2 regions of the Pseudomonas protegens genome follow, and region 2 is predicted to be linked to the other one. Evidence: riboswitches for the same ligand, from Rfam matches in the RefSeq annotation. Region 2 holds a riboswitch; the other holds the start of a gene.
What was found. A riboswitch is a leader RNA that binds a small molecule or an ion and turns the genes downstream of it on or off. The one in region 2 is predicted to bind cobalamin.
Positions count from the first base shown of each region.

Region 1: it holds a riboswitch for cobalamin, as region 2 does, so the genes downstream of both, cobW (cobalamin biosynthesis protein CobW) here and GGI48_RS03725 (TonB-dependent receptor plug domain-containing protein) in region 2, are expected to answer to the same signal.

Region 1 covers NZ_CP060201.1:5,887,182-5,894,768, forward strand. Annotated here, with positions in the region: gene GGI48_RS27255 (cobalamin biosynthesis protein) at 35-448, opposite strand; gene GGI48_RS27260 (CbtA family protein) at 445-1,146, opposite strand; gene GGI48_RS27265 (CbtB-domain containing protein) at 1,158-1,346, opposite strand; cobalamin riboswitch at 1,443-1,675, opposite strand; cobalamin riboswitch at 1,749-1,961, shown strand; gene cobW (cobalamin biosynthesis protein CobW) at 2,059-3,129, shown strand; gene cobN (cobaltochelatase subunit CobN) at 3,133-6,906, shown strand; gene GGI48_RS27280 (ATP-binding protein) at 7,039-7,587, shown strand, end outside.
Region 2 covers NZ_CP060201.1:807,398-814,984, forward strand. Annotated here, with positions in the region: gene GGI48_RS03710 (APC family permease) at 1-391, shown strand, start outside; gene GGI48_RS03715 (arginine N-succinyltransferase) at 561-1,577, shown strand; gene GGI48_RS03720 (arginine N-succinyltransferase) at 1,627-2,700, shown strand; cobalamin riboswitch at 2,811-3,014, shown strand; gene GGI48_RS03725 (TonB-dependent receptor plug domain-containing protein) at 3,166-5,088, shown strand; gene GGI48_RS03730 ((2Fe-2S) ferredoxin domain-containing protein) at 5,100-5,852, shown strand; gene GGI48_RS03735 (ABC transporter substrate-binding protein) at 5,845-6,768, shown strand; gene GGI48_RS03740 (diguanylate cyclase) at 6,856-7,587, opposite strand, start outside.

The DNA.
Region 1 (7,587 bases), 1.7 Mb from region 2:
CGCTCATGTTCGAAGAAGGGAATTGTCGGCGATTCTACCGGGCAGTGGCCAATGCCAGGGTGGCCTGGGCGCATTTTTGCCTGGGAACCAGCAGTTCGGCCGGGCCAGCGGACAGCAGTTCAGCCAGTGCCAGGGCGGCGCTTTCAGCGACGCCATAGCAGCCACTGTGCTCGAAGGCGATGGGCGAACGATGGCTCAGGCGCGGGGCATAAGGCGCCAGTTGACTGCTGCTGAAGCACGTCAGCGGCAGGGCCAGCTGTTCTGCCAGTTGTAGCAGTCCGGGTTCGTTGCGCTTGAGGTCGATACTGGCCAGGGCCAGCAATTGCCCGCTCTCCAGGCCGTGGGCTTGCAGCACCTGCTCAAGCAGGGCGCGCAGCGTGGTCACCGAGCAGCCTTTCTGGCAGCCCAGGCCGACCACCAGGGTCGGCGCTGCGCGCCTTTCGATCATGCCGGGTACAGGTCCGTGTTCTTGCGTCGGAACAGCCAGGCGCTGATCAGCCCGAGGGCCAGCCAGAACGCCGCATTGGTCAACTGCGAGGCGATCTTGAACTGCGCTTCCAGCTCTTCCGGGGCCAGCATCGAATGCACTAGCGGCTGTGGCGCGCCGATCACATGGGGCACGGCGATGATGGCTGCGCCGAGGATCTTCAGCAGCCAGTTCTGGGCGAACACGATCAGGGCAATACCCACCGCAGTGGAAGCGGCGGTGCCGACCCACCAGATCTGCCGTTGCGCCAGGTCGGCGGCAGCGGTGCCCGGCAACTCCGGTGGCAGGCCCAGGGTTGGCGCCAGGCAGAAGGTCGCATAACCGGCCAGTCCCCAGAGCAGGCCCTGAGAGACGCGATTGGGCGCGCGCAGGGTATAGAGCCCGGCCAGCATCAGGGCGAAGCCGACCGCCACCACCAGATTGCCGCCGGTGGTGGACAGGGTGCGCTGCCAGCCGTCTTCCGGCTCCCAGGCCTCGGCATCATGGCTGTGACCGGCCATGGCGCCTTCGGCGTGTTCGTGGACTTCGGCCGCCGGGGCCTTTTCATAGGTTTCCGCCTGCAGAATCAGCGGGGCGACCCAGAAGCTTTGCAGCAGGGTCAGCAACAGGGCGGCCAGCAACCCGGTGAACCCCGCGGTTTGCGCGATACGCTTGATCATGTCGGCGGTTCTCAGTGGCAAGGGAAGGCAGCGCTGTGGCGGGTATCGTGGGCCGCGTTGTGCACCGCTTCGATATGGGAAAAACCGGCGAAGTACACCAGGCAGGCGCCGAGGATCGAAGCGCCGATGGCGGCCACCAGGCGTTGGCTCAGGGTGGAGGTGCTGCTGGCGGAATGGCTGGTGCTGCTGATGATCGACATGGCGCTTCCCTTTTGGAGTATCGGCAGGGAGCAGCGCAGGAAAACCCCGCGTGAGGAGCACGCAGGGTTTGCAACAGCGCCCGCCCACCGCGGGTTTGTTATGTAAGTGTTGCGGGCCGGTCTCCGGGCTCGCGAGGGGCAGGGGCCGACTCATGTCGTACCGTGCCGAAAAGTGTCACCTTCCCATGCCGTGGCACAGTGGATCTGACACTTCGCTCGCTTACCGTTGCGGGGGCAGCACCGGACTGGCCACGGCTTTTTAGTTAAGCACGTGATTCACCGGTTTCCCGTTTCACCCTGTGAAGGGCACCCGTAACAAGGCGCGTAGCAAATCACGGGCGGGGCGAGGCCGTCAATTGCGGACGCCGACGCATTGCCGATTGACCGTCCCCCGCGCTCTGCGTAGCCTTGCGCGTTCGAGGTTCTTCGGCCAGCGGTCGAAGCTAAGAAGGGAACGCGGTCGATGCCGCGGCTGCCCCCGCAACTGTGAAGGGTTTCATTTCTGCAAGGCCACTGCATTGGCGTCCACAACGCCTGCGGGAAGGCGCAGAAACCGCCAGTCCAATGACTGGCAAGCCCTCAGCCAGGAGACCTGCCTCGATCCCAGATTCTCACTACAACCGGGCGGGGTGATCCGGTGGCGAAATCTCCGCGCGCCTCTGCGCTGCGGCTCTCGTCCCGTATGCCCGCCACCTTTGCCAAGGGGCATCCGATGAAAACACTGGCCAAACTTCCCGTCACCATCGTCACCGGCTTCCTTGGCTCGGGTAAGACCACCTTGCTGCGGCACATGCTGGACAACGCCCAGGGCCGGCGCATCGCGGTGATCGTCAACGAGTTCGGCGAGCTGGGCATCGACGGCGAGATCCTCAAGCAATGCGCCATCGGCTGCACCGAGGAAGAGGCCAGCGGTCGTGTCTACGAGCTGGCCAACGGTTGCCTGTGCTGCACCGTGCAGGAAGAGTTCTTCCCGGTGATGCGCGAACTGGTGGCGCGTCGCGGCGACCTGGACCACATCCTTATCGAAACTTCCGGCCTGGCCCTGCCCAAGCCCCTGGTCCAGGCCTTCCAGTGGCCGGAAATCCGCAGCGCCTGCACCGTCGACGCGGTGATCACCGTGGTCGACAGCCCGGCCGTGGCCGCCGGCACCTTCGCCGCGTTCCCCGAGCAAGTGGACGCCCAGCGCAAGCTCGACCCCAACCTGGACCACGAATCGCCGCTGCACGAGCTGTTCGCCGACCAGCTGTCCAGCGCCGACCTGGTGATCCTCAACAAGACCGACCTGATCAACCCCGAAGACCTGGCCAAGGTGCGCCTGGAAGTGGCCGAGGAGCTGCCGCCGGCGGTGAAAGTCATCGAAGCCAGCAGCGGCCGCCTGCCCCTGGACGTGCTGCTGGGCCTGGGCGCCGGTTCCGAGGAACACATCGACGGCCGCCACAGCCACCACGACCATCACCACGACGGCGATGACGATCACGACGACCACGATCACGACGCCTTCGACTCCATCTCCATCGAGCTGCCCCAGGCCGACGAAAGCCTGCTGCTGGACGCCCTGACCCAGCTGGTGGTCAAGCACGGCATCCTGCGGGTCAAGGGCTTTGCCGCGATCCCCAACAAGCCGATGCGCCTGCTGATCCAGGGCGTGGGCACGCGCTTCGACAAGCACTTCGACCGCAAGTGGGGCGCTGACGAAGCCCGCACCACGCGCCTGGTGCTGATCGGCCAGGAACTGGACGCCGCCCAACTCGAAGCGCAACTGCGCGCCGCCCTCAGCGTGTAAGCCATGCACCTGCTCAGGACCCAGCCCGGCGGTTTCGTCTCGGATGACAACATTGCCGACCTTGGACAAACCCCCGCCGAGCTGGTGATCCTGTGCAGCGGCGATTCCAGCCTGGCGCTGCTGGCCGATGCCGCCGAGCAGTTGCCCGAGGATTACCCGAGCTTTCGCCTGGCCAACCCGATGCAGGTGCAGAACCACGCCTCGGTGGATCTGTATGTGGATCAGGTGCTGCGCCACGCCAAGGTCATCCTGATTTCCCTGCACGGCGGCATCGGCTACTGGCGTTACGGCGTCGAGCGGCTGGTGGAGCTGTCCCTGCGCGGGGTGCAGTTGATCCTGGTGCCGGGGGACGACCGCCCGGACCCGGAACTCAGCGACCTGAGCACCGTGGGCCCCGTCGAGCGCGATCGCCTGTGGCAGTTCCTGCGCCAGGGCGGGCGCGACAACGCGCTGAATTTCTATCGCTGCCTGGCCAGCGGCCTGCTGGGGCGCGACTACCCCTGGAGCGAACCGCAAACCCTGCCACGCACGGCGATCTATCACCCACACAAAAGCCAGGCCACTCTCAGCGACTGGCAGGCTGATTGGCAGCCGGGGCAAGCCGTGGCCGCGCTGCTGTTCTACCGCTCCCACCTGCAAGCGGCCAACACCGGCTTTATCGACCTGTTCTGCCAGCGTTTGCAGGCGGCAGGGCTCAATCCGTTGCCGATCGCCGTGGCCAGCCTCAAGGAGCCCGGCTGCCTGAGCCAGGTGGAAGACTGGCTGGATGCAACCGCGGCCGGGGTGATCCTCAATACCACCGGCTTTGCCCAGTCCAGCCCTGAGGCCCCGCACCTGCGGCCGTTCCGGCGCAACATTCCGGTGATCCAGGCGATCTGCGCCCAGGACAACGAGCCCGGCTGGCGCGACAGCGAGCAGGGCCTGGGCCCGCGAGACCTGGCCATGCACATCGCCTTGCCGGAACTGGACGGGCGCATCATCAGCCGGCCCATCAGCTTCAAGGACCTGGCCTGGCGCAGCGAGCGCAGCCAGTCGGACGTGGTGTGCTACCGCGGCCAGCCCGAGCGCATGGATTTCGTCGCCGAACTGGCCCGGCGCTGGGTCGAGCTGGGGCGCCTGGACAACGGCCACAAGCGCATTGCCCTGGTGTTGGCCAACTACCCGACCCGCGACGGGCGCATTGGCAACGGCGTCGGCCTGGACACCCCGGCGGCGGCGCTGAACATCCTCAAGGCGCTGCACGCCGAAGGCTATCCGCTGCCGGCCGAACTGCCGGCCAGCGGCACCGAGTTGATCCAGCGGTTGCTCGGCGGGGTCAGCAACGACCTGGACAGCATTGACCTGCGTCCGTGCCAGCAAAGCCTGGCCCTGGATGACTACGCGCTGATGTTCCAGGCCCTGCCCGAGGCCAACCGCGAGGCGGTGCTGCAGCGCTGGGGCGCACCGCAGCAAGACCCGATGTGCCGCGATGGGCGGATGATGATCGCCGGCCTGCGCTTTGGCCTGACCTTCGTCGGCATCCAGCCGGCCCGGGGTTATCAGGTGGACCCCAGCGCGGTCTACCACGACCCGGATCTGGTGCCGCCCCACGGCTACCTGGCGTTCTACTTCTGGCTGCGCCAGGCCTACGGCGCCCATGCGCTGATCCACGTCGGCAAGCACGGCAACCTGGAATGGCTGCCGGGCAAGGGCGTCGGCCTCTCGGAAAACTGCTGGCCGGATGCGCTGCTGGGGCCGCTGCCGAACATCTACCCGTTCATCGTCAACGACCCGGGGGAGGGCGCCCAGGCCAAGCGCCGCACCCAGGCGGTGATCATCGACCACCTGATGCCGCCGCTGACCCGTGCCGAAACCTACGGCCCGCTGCGTAACCTGGAGCTGCTGGCGGACGAGTACTACGAAGCCCAACTGCTGGACCCACGTCGCGCCCGCGAGCTGCAACGGGACATCCTGCAACTGGTGCGCGAAACCCATATCGACCGCGAGCTGCAACTGGAAGGCGCGCTCGACAGCGACGCCGATGCGGCGATCTGGCTGCCGCGCCTGGACACCTACCTGTGCGACCTCAAGGAGTCGCAGATCCGCGATGGTCTGCATGTGTTCGGCGAATCCCCCGAGGGCCGCCTGCGCCTCGACACCCTGCTGGCCCTGCTGCGCATTCCCCGGGGCGATGGCAAGGGCGCCCATGCCAGCCTGCTGCGGGCCTTGGCCAAGGCCTTCGAGCTGGGCTTCGATCCGCTGGATTGCGCCCTGGCCGAACCCTGGACCGGGCGCCGCCCGCAACCGTTGCGGCAGATCAGCGAGGCGCTGTGGCGCACCGCCGGCGACGTGCGCGAGCGCCTGGAGCTGTATGCCGCCGAGTTGATCGAGGCGGCGCTCCAGGGCCCGGTGGCGCAGTTGGATGAACCCGGCTGGGAGCCGGTGCAGAGCATTATCGACGGCTTGCGCGAGGTGGTCGCGCCGCGCCTGGACGCCTGCGGCCCGGCGGAAATGCACGGCCTGCTGGAGGCACTGAACGGGCGTTTTGTCCCCGCCGGACCCAGCGGCGCACCCAGCCGTGGCCGTCTGGACGTGCTGCCCACCGGGCGCAACTTCTATTCGGTGGATGTGCGCAACCTGCCCACCACCACCGCCTGGCGCATCGGTTTCCAGTCGGCCAACCTGATCCTCGAACGCCACCTGCAGGACCACGGCGATCACCTGCTGCAACTGGGCCTGTCGGTGTGGGGCACCGCGACCATGCGCACCGGCGGCGACGACATCGCCCAGGCCATGGCCCTGATGGGCGTGCGTCCGGTGTGGGCCACCGGCAGCCAGCGGGTCGATGACTTTGAGATCCTGCCCTTGAGCCTGCTGGACCGGCCACGGGTCGACGTGACCCTGCGGGTGTCCGGGTTCTTCCGCGACGCCTTCGCCAACCTGATCCGCCTGTTCGACGCGGCGGTGCAAGCGGTGGCGGCCCTCGATGAGCCCGAGGACATGAATCCGCTGGCGGCCAGGGTCCGCGCCGAGCGCGAGGCCTTGATCGCCTCGGGCCTGGAGCAGGACGCGGCCGCGCGTCAGGCCGGCTGGCGGATTTTCGGTGCCAAACCCGGGGCTTATGGCGCCGGGGTCCAGGGCGCCATCGACGGTCGCCTTTGGCAGAGCCGCGAAGACCTGGCCGAGGTCTACCTGAACTGGGGCGGCTACGCCTATGGCGGCAGCGATGAGGGCACCGCCGCCCGCGAGCAGTTCGCCACCCGCCTGAGCCAGGTGCAGGCGGTGCTACAGAATCAGGACAACCGCGAGCACGACCTGCTCGATTCCAACGACTACTACCAGTTCCAGGGCGGCATGCTGGCGGCGGTGGAAAGCCTCAGCGGGGCCAAGGCTGCCAGCTACCACGGCGACCACAGCCAGCCGGACCTGCCGAAGATCCGCACCCTCAAGGAAGAACTGAACCGGGTGATCCGCTCCCGGGCGGCCAATCCGAAGTGGATCGAAGGGGTCAAGCGCCATGGCTACAAGGGCGCCTTCGAAATGGCCGCGACCCTGGACAACCTGTTCGCCTTCGACGCCACCACCGAGCTGATCGACGATCACCAGTACGCCTTGCTGGCCGATGCCTATCTGCTGGACGACTCGACCCGCGAGTTCGTCCGCCAGCATAATCCCCACGCCCTGCGCGACATGACCGAGCGCCTGCTGGAGGCCCAGCAGCGCGGCTTGTGGCAAGAGCCCGGCGATTATCGTGAAGCCCTGGAGCACCTGCTGCTGGATATAGAAGAAGATTCCTGACGCGGCGAGTGCTGCGCACTCGATCGCGAGCAAGCTCGCTCCTACAGGGCTGGCATTGCCGTTGTAGGAGCGAGCTTGCTCGCGAAAGCGTCCCCCCGGACACCCCCGACCCGACCCAAGCGAGACCCTGACATGAGCGACACCCCCCATTTCCCGCTGTCCGCCGTGGTCGGCGCCGAAGGCCTGAAACTGGCCCTGTGCCTGACCGCCATCGACCCGAAGATCGGCGGCGTGCTGATCGAAGGCCCACGAGGCATGGCCAAGTCGACCCTGGCCCGGGGCCTGGCCGACCTGTTGGCCAGCGGGCAGTTCGTCACCTTGCCCCTGGGCGCCAGCGAAGAACGCCTGGTGGGCACCCTGGACCTGGATGCCGCCCTGGGTGAAGGCCGTGCGCAGTTTTCCCCGGGGGTGCTGGCCAAGGCCGACGGCGGCGTGCTCTACGTCGATGAAGTCAACCTGCTGCCCGATCACCTGGTGGACCTGCTGCTGGACGTGGCCGCCAGCGGCACCAACCTGATCGAGCGCGACGGCATTTCCCATCGCCATTCGGCGAAGTTCGTGCTGATTGGCACCATGAACCCGGAAGAGGGCGAACTGCGTCCGCAACTGCTGGACCGCTTCGGCCTCAACGTCGCCCTCAGCGGCCAGCCCGCCCCCGAACAGCGCGGGCAGATCATTCGC
Region 2 (7,587 bases):
GCCCAAGGTGCTGGCCAAGGTCCACCCGAAACACAACACCCCGCACATCAGCATCTACCTGGTGGCGGTGCTGTCGCTGCTGATCTGCTACCTGTTCATCAACTCGGTGGATACCCTGACCTCCCTGGTCAACTTCGGCGCCCTGAGCGGCTTCATGCTGCTGCACATCACCGTGATCAACTTCTACTGGCGCCGGCAGAAGTCCGGCCAGGTGATCCGCCACCTGATCTGCCCGGTGATCGGCTTCGTGATCGTCAGCGCCATCATGTACAACATGGGCGTGGACGCGCAGAAACTCGGCGCCATCTGGATCCTCGCCGGGCTGGTCTACCTGTTCCTGCTGAACAAGCTGGGCAGCGGCGCCGCCCTGCCCGATCCGCTCAAGCAATAACCTCCCGCGCGGCGCCGGATGGCGTCGCGCGCACCCCGCGCGCAGCCGCCAAGAGCCGCCCCGGGGACCGGCCGCCGGATGCCGCGGCCGTGCAACTGCGTGGTCACCGACAGTGATGTCTGGCCGATGTTCGCCCCGGGCGAACGGCCCTTGATACAGGAGTACCCCCATGCTGGCCTTGCGTCCGGTGGCGTTATCCGATCTGCCTCAACTGCTGCGACTGGCCGGCACACGCCTGCTGGGCGTGACTTCGCTGGTGGATGACGAAACCTGCCTGCGGGAAAAGATCCTCGACTCCCTGGCGTCCTTCGCCAAGGTCGAGGCCCGCCAGGGTCCGGAAAACTATTTTATGGTGCTCGAGGACCAGGACAGCGGCCAACTCCACGGCTGCTCGGACATTCTCGCCACCGCCGGCTTTGCCACCCCCTTCTACAGCCTGCGCAACCGCCCCTTCATCAGCAGCTCGCGCGAGCTGAACATCGAGCAGGCGGTGCCGACCCTGTCGCTGTGCCAGGACCTCAGCGAACAGACCCTGCTGCGCAGCTTCCATGTCGATCCGGCATTGGCGGGCACGCCCCAGGCGCAACTGACCTCCCGCGCGCGCCTGCTGTTCATCGCCGCGCACCCCTGGCGCTTTGCCGACAGTTGCATCAGCGAGATCGTCGGCTACAGCGACGACGCCGGCCAATCGCCCTTCTGGGCGGCGGTGGGCCAGCACTTCTTCGACCTGCCCTATGTCGAGGCCGAACGCCTGTGCGCCTTGCAGGGCCGCGGCTTTCTCGCCGAACTGATGCCCCAGTACCCGCTGTACATCCCGATGCTGCCGCAGCCGGCCCAGGACTGCATCGGACGCATTCACCCGGCGGCCCGGGAAGCCTGCGACATCCTCGTCGACGAGGGCTTTGCGCCGACCCAGTACGTTGACCTGTTCGATGCCGGCCCGACCCTGCAGGCACGCCATAACCAGCTACGCTCGATCATTCAGAGCCGGGTCGCGACCAGCTACCTGAGCCCGCAGAGCGGCCAGGGCCGCCACTGGCTGCTGAGCAATGACCGGCTGCAGGGCTTTCGCGCGATTGTCGTGCCCCTGGATGAGGCCCCGGGGGACGTGATCGGCCTGGACCACTCGATGTTCCAGGCCCTGCAATTGACACCGGGCGAGCCGGTGCGGGCGGTGGCGTTATGAGCCAGCCGCGGTTTTACCGCTGCCCCGGGCAGCGTCAAGGAGCTGTGCCATGATCGTCCGTCCGATCCGCGTCACCGATCTGCCGGCGCTGCTGAGGCTGCTGCAAGGCAACGGTCGCGAGTTGAACAACCTCTCCACCGACCCCGAGCGCCTGGCTCATCGGCTGCGCTGGGCCCAGCGCACCTTCGCCAATCAGGTGGAACGGGCCGACGCCGACTACCTGTTCGTACTGGAGGACGACGACCAGCAAGTGATCGGCGTCTGCGGCCTGAGCGGCGCCATCGGCCTGCGCGAGCCCTGCTACCACTACCGGGTGGGCATCACCCGCGGCCGCGCCCCGGAGCTGGGGATCGAAAAACAGATCCCGACCCTGTTCCTGTGCAACGAGATGACCGGGCAATCCCTGCTCTGCTCGCTGTACCTGCGCCACGACCAGCGCCAGGGCTACGCCGGGCGCCTGCTGTCCACCGCGCGCCTGCTGTTCGTCGCCGAATACCCGAAGCTGTTCGGCGACAAGCTGGTGGCCGAGCTGCGGGGCCAGCTCGACGGCCAGGGCCGTTCGCCGTTCTGGGACAGCCTGGGGCGCCACTTCTTCAAGATGGACTTCCAGCAGGCCAATCGCCTGTCCAGCCAGGGCAGCAAGCCGTTCATCGCCGAACTCATGCCACGCCAGCCGCTGTACACCTGCCTGCTCAGCCCCGCCGCCCAGGCCGCCATCGGCCAGGCCCACCACAGCACCGAGCAGGCGGTGCACATCCTGCGGGACGAAGGCTTCAACCATCAGGGCTGCATCGACATCTTCGACGGCGGGCCGCTGATCGAGGCCGAGGTGACGAAGATCCGCAGCGTGCGTGAAAGCCAGACCCTGCCCCTGCTGGTGGGCACTCCGGACGCGCAGGCGCCGGTGTGGCTGATTCACAACCGGCGCCTGGAGAACTGCCGCATCACCGCCGCGCCCGGGCGCCTGGTGTCCGGCTGCCTGCTGGTGGACCGCCTGACCGCCAAACGCCTGCAACTGCAGCCCGGCGACTCGGTGCGCGCCGTGCCGCTGCTGGCCTGCGAGTCCCCGCCGACACGGCGCTCACAGCGGCACCTGACCCCGGAAACCGCCGCGCTGCCGTAGCCACCGCCTTGCCCGTTATCAGGCACGACTCGCTGCAGATCCGCCATCGCCCTTGAACCGCAAGCACCCGGCGCCAGGCCCGACGTTGACGAACGTCGGTGCGAGTGTTCAGATGCCGCCCAGTTTCAGGTGCCTCATGCCGCCGTGCATGAGGTGAAACGGGAAACCGGTGCGCCCCTTCAGGGCTAGTCCGGTGCTGCCCCCGCAACGGTAAGCGAGTGCTGCATTCAACACGCCACTGTACCCAAGGTATGGGAAGGCGAATGCCGCCACACTCGTCAGCCCGGAGACCGGCCTGGAACCTGTGTTTGGCAATCCTGCGGTGGGCGGGCATGGGCCGGTATGGTCGCGTGCCTGTGGCCGATACCTTCTCCTGCGTGCTTCCCGAAGACACTTTCGAGAAGACCAAGAATGACAACACCTGAGACTTTCCTTGCACGCGACTGGCGTGCACCGCGCCGCAGCATGAGCGGCGCCCTGTTCGGCTGCCTGTTCAGCCCCCTGCTGCTGGCGGACGACGCGCCGCTGAAACTGGAGCAGCAATGGGTTTCCGCCCCTTCGGTGGAGTCCACCACGGTGGCCGAAATGGCCAGGTACGGCAGCAAGGTGGAGATCATCGATCGCCAGCAGATCGAGCGTGCCGGCCCCAGCAGCGACATCACCCGGGTCCTGCAGATGTACGTGCCGGGCCTCTACGTCGCACCGAAAAACGGCCCCTTCGACTACGGCACCTATTCCCTGCTGGGCGGGCGCAACGACGACACCCTGATCCTGCTGGACGGCGTGCGCCTGAACAACCGCCTGTACGGCGGCCTGTACCTGGACACCCTGCCGGCCAACGCCATCGAGCGCATCGAGGTGCTCAAGGGCGGCCAGAGCCTGCTGTTCGGCACCCAGGCGGTGTCCGGGGTGATCAACATCGTCACCCGCAGCCCGCAGACCCGCGACGTCTCCGGCGAGGTCAACCTGGGCCTGGACAGCTTCCGGGGCCAGAGCGGCGATGCCCGCGCCGAGCAGATCCTCAGCAACGGCCTGGGCGACCTGGGCCTGCTGGCCTATGTCAGCCATAACGTCTCCGACGGTTACCAGCCCTATCGCAACAGCGCCTACAGCCCCAACACCCGGGACAAGAAACGCGGCTATGCCGTGACCACCTTCGGCGCCAAGGCGATCCAGGGCTTTGCCGACGATTCGCGGCTGGAACTGTTCTACCAGTACAGCGACGCCAACCTGGATTTCGCCCGCCCGGTGAACAACCATAAAACCACCAACGACCGCATCCAGCAGATCGCCACCGCGACCTTCGAGCAGCGCCTGGGCGAGCGCTTCAGCTACTTCGTCAAAGGCCATGTCAACGACTGGGACACCCGCTACACCCGCATCAACACCACCGAGGGCGGGGGCCTCAAGGTGATCAACCACAACGACTACTGGGGCTTCACCGACTGGGGCCTGCAGGCCGAGGGCAAGGCCGAGCTGGACGGCGGCCATGTGCTGGTGTTCGGCAGCGACAACCAGTGGTTCAAGGGCCAGGACGATGTGCTCAAGATCGAGGACAACAGCGCCCAGGCCAACGCCCTCTACGCTCAACTGCGCCCGGTATTGGCAGCCCTGCCCGACTGGCACCCGAGCATCGGCGTGCGTCACGAGAAGATCAGCGGCGGCGAAAGCGCCACGGTGGGCATGCTCACCTCGCTGTATGACCTCTCGCCCCACTGGCAACTGCGCGGCCAGTTCGGCAGCGCCTTCAAGCTGCCCAACGCCGAGCAACTGTTCGCCAACGAGGAGGATGAACGAGGCAACCGCCACCTCAAGCCGGAAAAGAGCGTGAATGCCGAGCTGGGCCTGGACTACCAGGGCCACCTGCTGGCCGGCGACTTCAACGCCAGCGGCACGCTGTTCCAGCGCAAGATCGACGACCTGATCGCCCTCGACGGCATCGACTGGGTCAATGGCCAAGGACGGATCAAGGTACGTGGCCTGGAGATCGACGGGCGCTGGCAGTTCAGCCCGCAATGGACCCTGCAGGCGGACATGACCCGCAACCTGGTGGAGTCGCGCAACGGCGTGACCCTGAGCAACATCCCCGGCTTCCTCGCCCGCACGCGGCTGGGCTACGAGTCCGTGGACCGCCAGTGGGGCGTGGGCGGGGCAATCCGCTACATCGGCCAGATCGACAGCCCGAAGAAGATCGACTACGGCCACTATTCGGTGGTCGACGCCGATGCCTATCGCTACCTCGACACGGCCCAGCAGCATCGCCTGAGCCTGCTGGTGGAAAACCTCTTCGACCGCGACTACAGCACCAGCATCGCCAGCAACAACCCGCGGGTGGACAACCTGGGGCGCCCCTTCACCACCGAGGTGCGCTACACCTACCGCTTCTGAGGACGACTGCCATGCACAAGGATTATCAACGGGTGCTGTTCGTCGGCCCCGGCCTGAACAGCGGCGCCCTGGGCGAGGCGTTTCGCCGCGAGCTTCATCGGCTGCGGGGCAACGACGCCAGCACCCGGGTGATCGACACCCTGGACGGCTTCGACAGCCTCTGGGCCGCCCTCGACGAACCCTTGCCCGAGAACGGCGCGGCGCTGCTGGTGGTGGACCTGGAGCCCAGCTCCGACAGCGCCTACCTGGATTGGCTGCGCGACGAACTGGGGCGCCTGGCCCGCGCCCACCCGCAAGCGCCGCAACCCTGGATCACCGCCCAGGCCCTGGGCCGCCGCGGCCTGGACGCAGCCCTGGCCTGCGCCAGCGTCGACCAGCACGAGCGCCACCTGCCCTGCGACAAGGTCAACGCGGTGGCCTGCGACCCGGACTGGTCGCGGGTGCCACCCCACGCCCGCCAGGTGTTCCTCTGCACCGGCCCGCGCTGCGTGCGGCGCGGCGCCCTGGCGCTGTGGAAGACCCTGCGCCGCGAGCTGCTGCGCCTGGAGCACATGGAGACACCCGGTGGCGTGCTGCTGACCCGCACCGCCTGCCAGTTCCCCTGCAACCTGGGGCCGGTGTTGACGGTGCACCCGGATGGCTGCTGGTACCGGGTCGGCGACGACGCCCAGGTGCTGCGCCTGGTGCAGCAACACCTAGTGGCAGGCGCGCCGGTAGCCGATCTGCTGATTCCCTCGCCTTACGCAGGCGCGACAGATGCCTAGAACAACCCCCATCGCCCCGCTGCTCGGCCTCCTGCTCGGTCTGGCCGGCACGCCAGCCCTGGCCACCACCTATGAAAACTGCGGCCAGCGCTGGGAGATCGCCGCGCCGCCGCAACGCATCGTCGCCCTCAACCAGCACAGCGCCGACCTGCTGCTGGCCCTGGGCGCCGGGCCGTCGCTGATCGGCGTGGCCTACCTGGACGACGATGCCGGCGCCGACGGGCACTACCACGGCGTACCGGTGATCGCCCGGCAATACCCGTCGGCGGAGGTGCTCTACAGCCTCAAGCCCGATCTGGTGGTGGGCGGCTTTGCCTCGGCGTTCCCCGAGTCCTTCAGTTCCCGGCAGCGCCTGAGGGGCATTGGCGTGGCCAGCTACCTGCTGGAGTCGGCCTGCGCCGGGCACAACGAGGACTACTTCGGGCATATCCGTCACGACCTGCTGACCCTGGGCCGGCTGCTGCGCCAGGACGCCCGGGCGGCGCAACTGATCGCCGGGCAGCAGGCCGACCTCGACGCGGCGGCGGCCCTGTATCAGGGGCGCGACAGGCCTGCGGTGTTCTACCTCGACAGCGAAGTCAACGGCCTGGCCAGCCAGGGGCGGCGCGGTTTTGTCGGGGTATTGCTGCAGGCCGCCGGCGCGCGCAACAGCTTCGCTGCCATCGACCGCCCGCGCCTGACGGTCGACAGCGAAACCCTGCTGAGCAACGACCCGGACGTGCTGCTGCTGGCGGACGCCCTGTGGTCACCGGCCACGCGCAAACGCCAGCTGCTGCAGCGTGACCCGGTGCTGTCGCGGCTGCGGGCGGTGCGCGAGGACCGGCTGATCGACATCCCCTTCAGCCAACTGGTGCCGGGCATCGCCAGCGGCCGCAGTGCCCTGGAGCTGGCCCGGCGCCTGCACCCCGCCCCGTAGGCGCCGGCTTGCCGGCGAAGCGAGCACCGCCAACCCCGCGACGCGCCACCCGACGCATTCGCGGGCAAGCCCGACAAGAGGCAGGTACTACAGAGGATTCAACACCCTGCGCGATGGCTGCTCCGGCCGATGGCAGTTGACGTTGTTGCGACCGCCGCTCTTGGCCACGTACAAGGCCTGATCGGCATCGTTGAGCCAGTCCATGGCTTCGCCATGCTCGGGACTGAAGGCCGCCAGGCCAATGCTCAGGCTGACCTGCAAGGTCGGGCTCTGTTCATCCCCCAGGCTCGCAAAACGCCCGCGCAAGGCTTCCATCCGCTCGGCGGCCTGCTCCAGGGGCACGTCCGGCAGAATCACGCAGAACTCATCGCCGCCATAACGCCCGGCCTGATCGCTGGCCCGCAGGTTCTGCCTGAGGATCTTGCTCAACTGGCGCAGCACCCCATCCCCGGCGACATGGCCATAGGTGTCGTTGATGGCCTTGAAGTGATCGATGTCGATCAGGGCGATGGCGCCGCCTCGGCCCTGGCGCTTGCAGCGCTGGAACTCGATCTCCAGCTGGTCCTTCCAGGCCCCGTGATTGAGCAGCCCGGTCAGGCTGTCGGTGCGACTCAGGGCCAGCAGCTCGCGCTTGTGCCGGCCCAGGGTGGCCGCCTGCCGGTAGCAGATGTAGCCCAGGGTCATGGGGTACAGGGTCAGCATCGGCAGACAGGCGTACAGCTGCAACGGCGTGGTCTGGGCGATGAACGACGAGCCGAACAGCCAAAGGCCCAGGCCGATGCCCAGGGCCTGGGCCAGGCTGCCGGCGAGAAAGAAGCG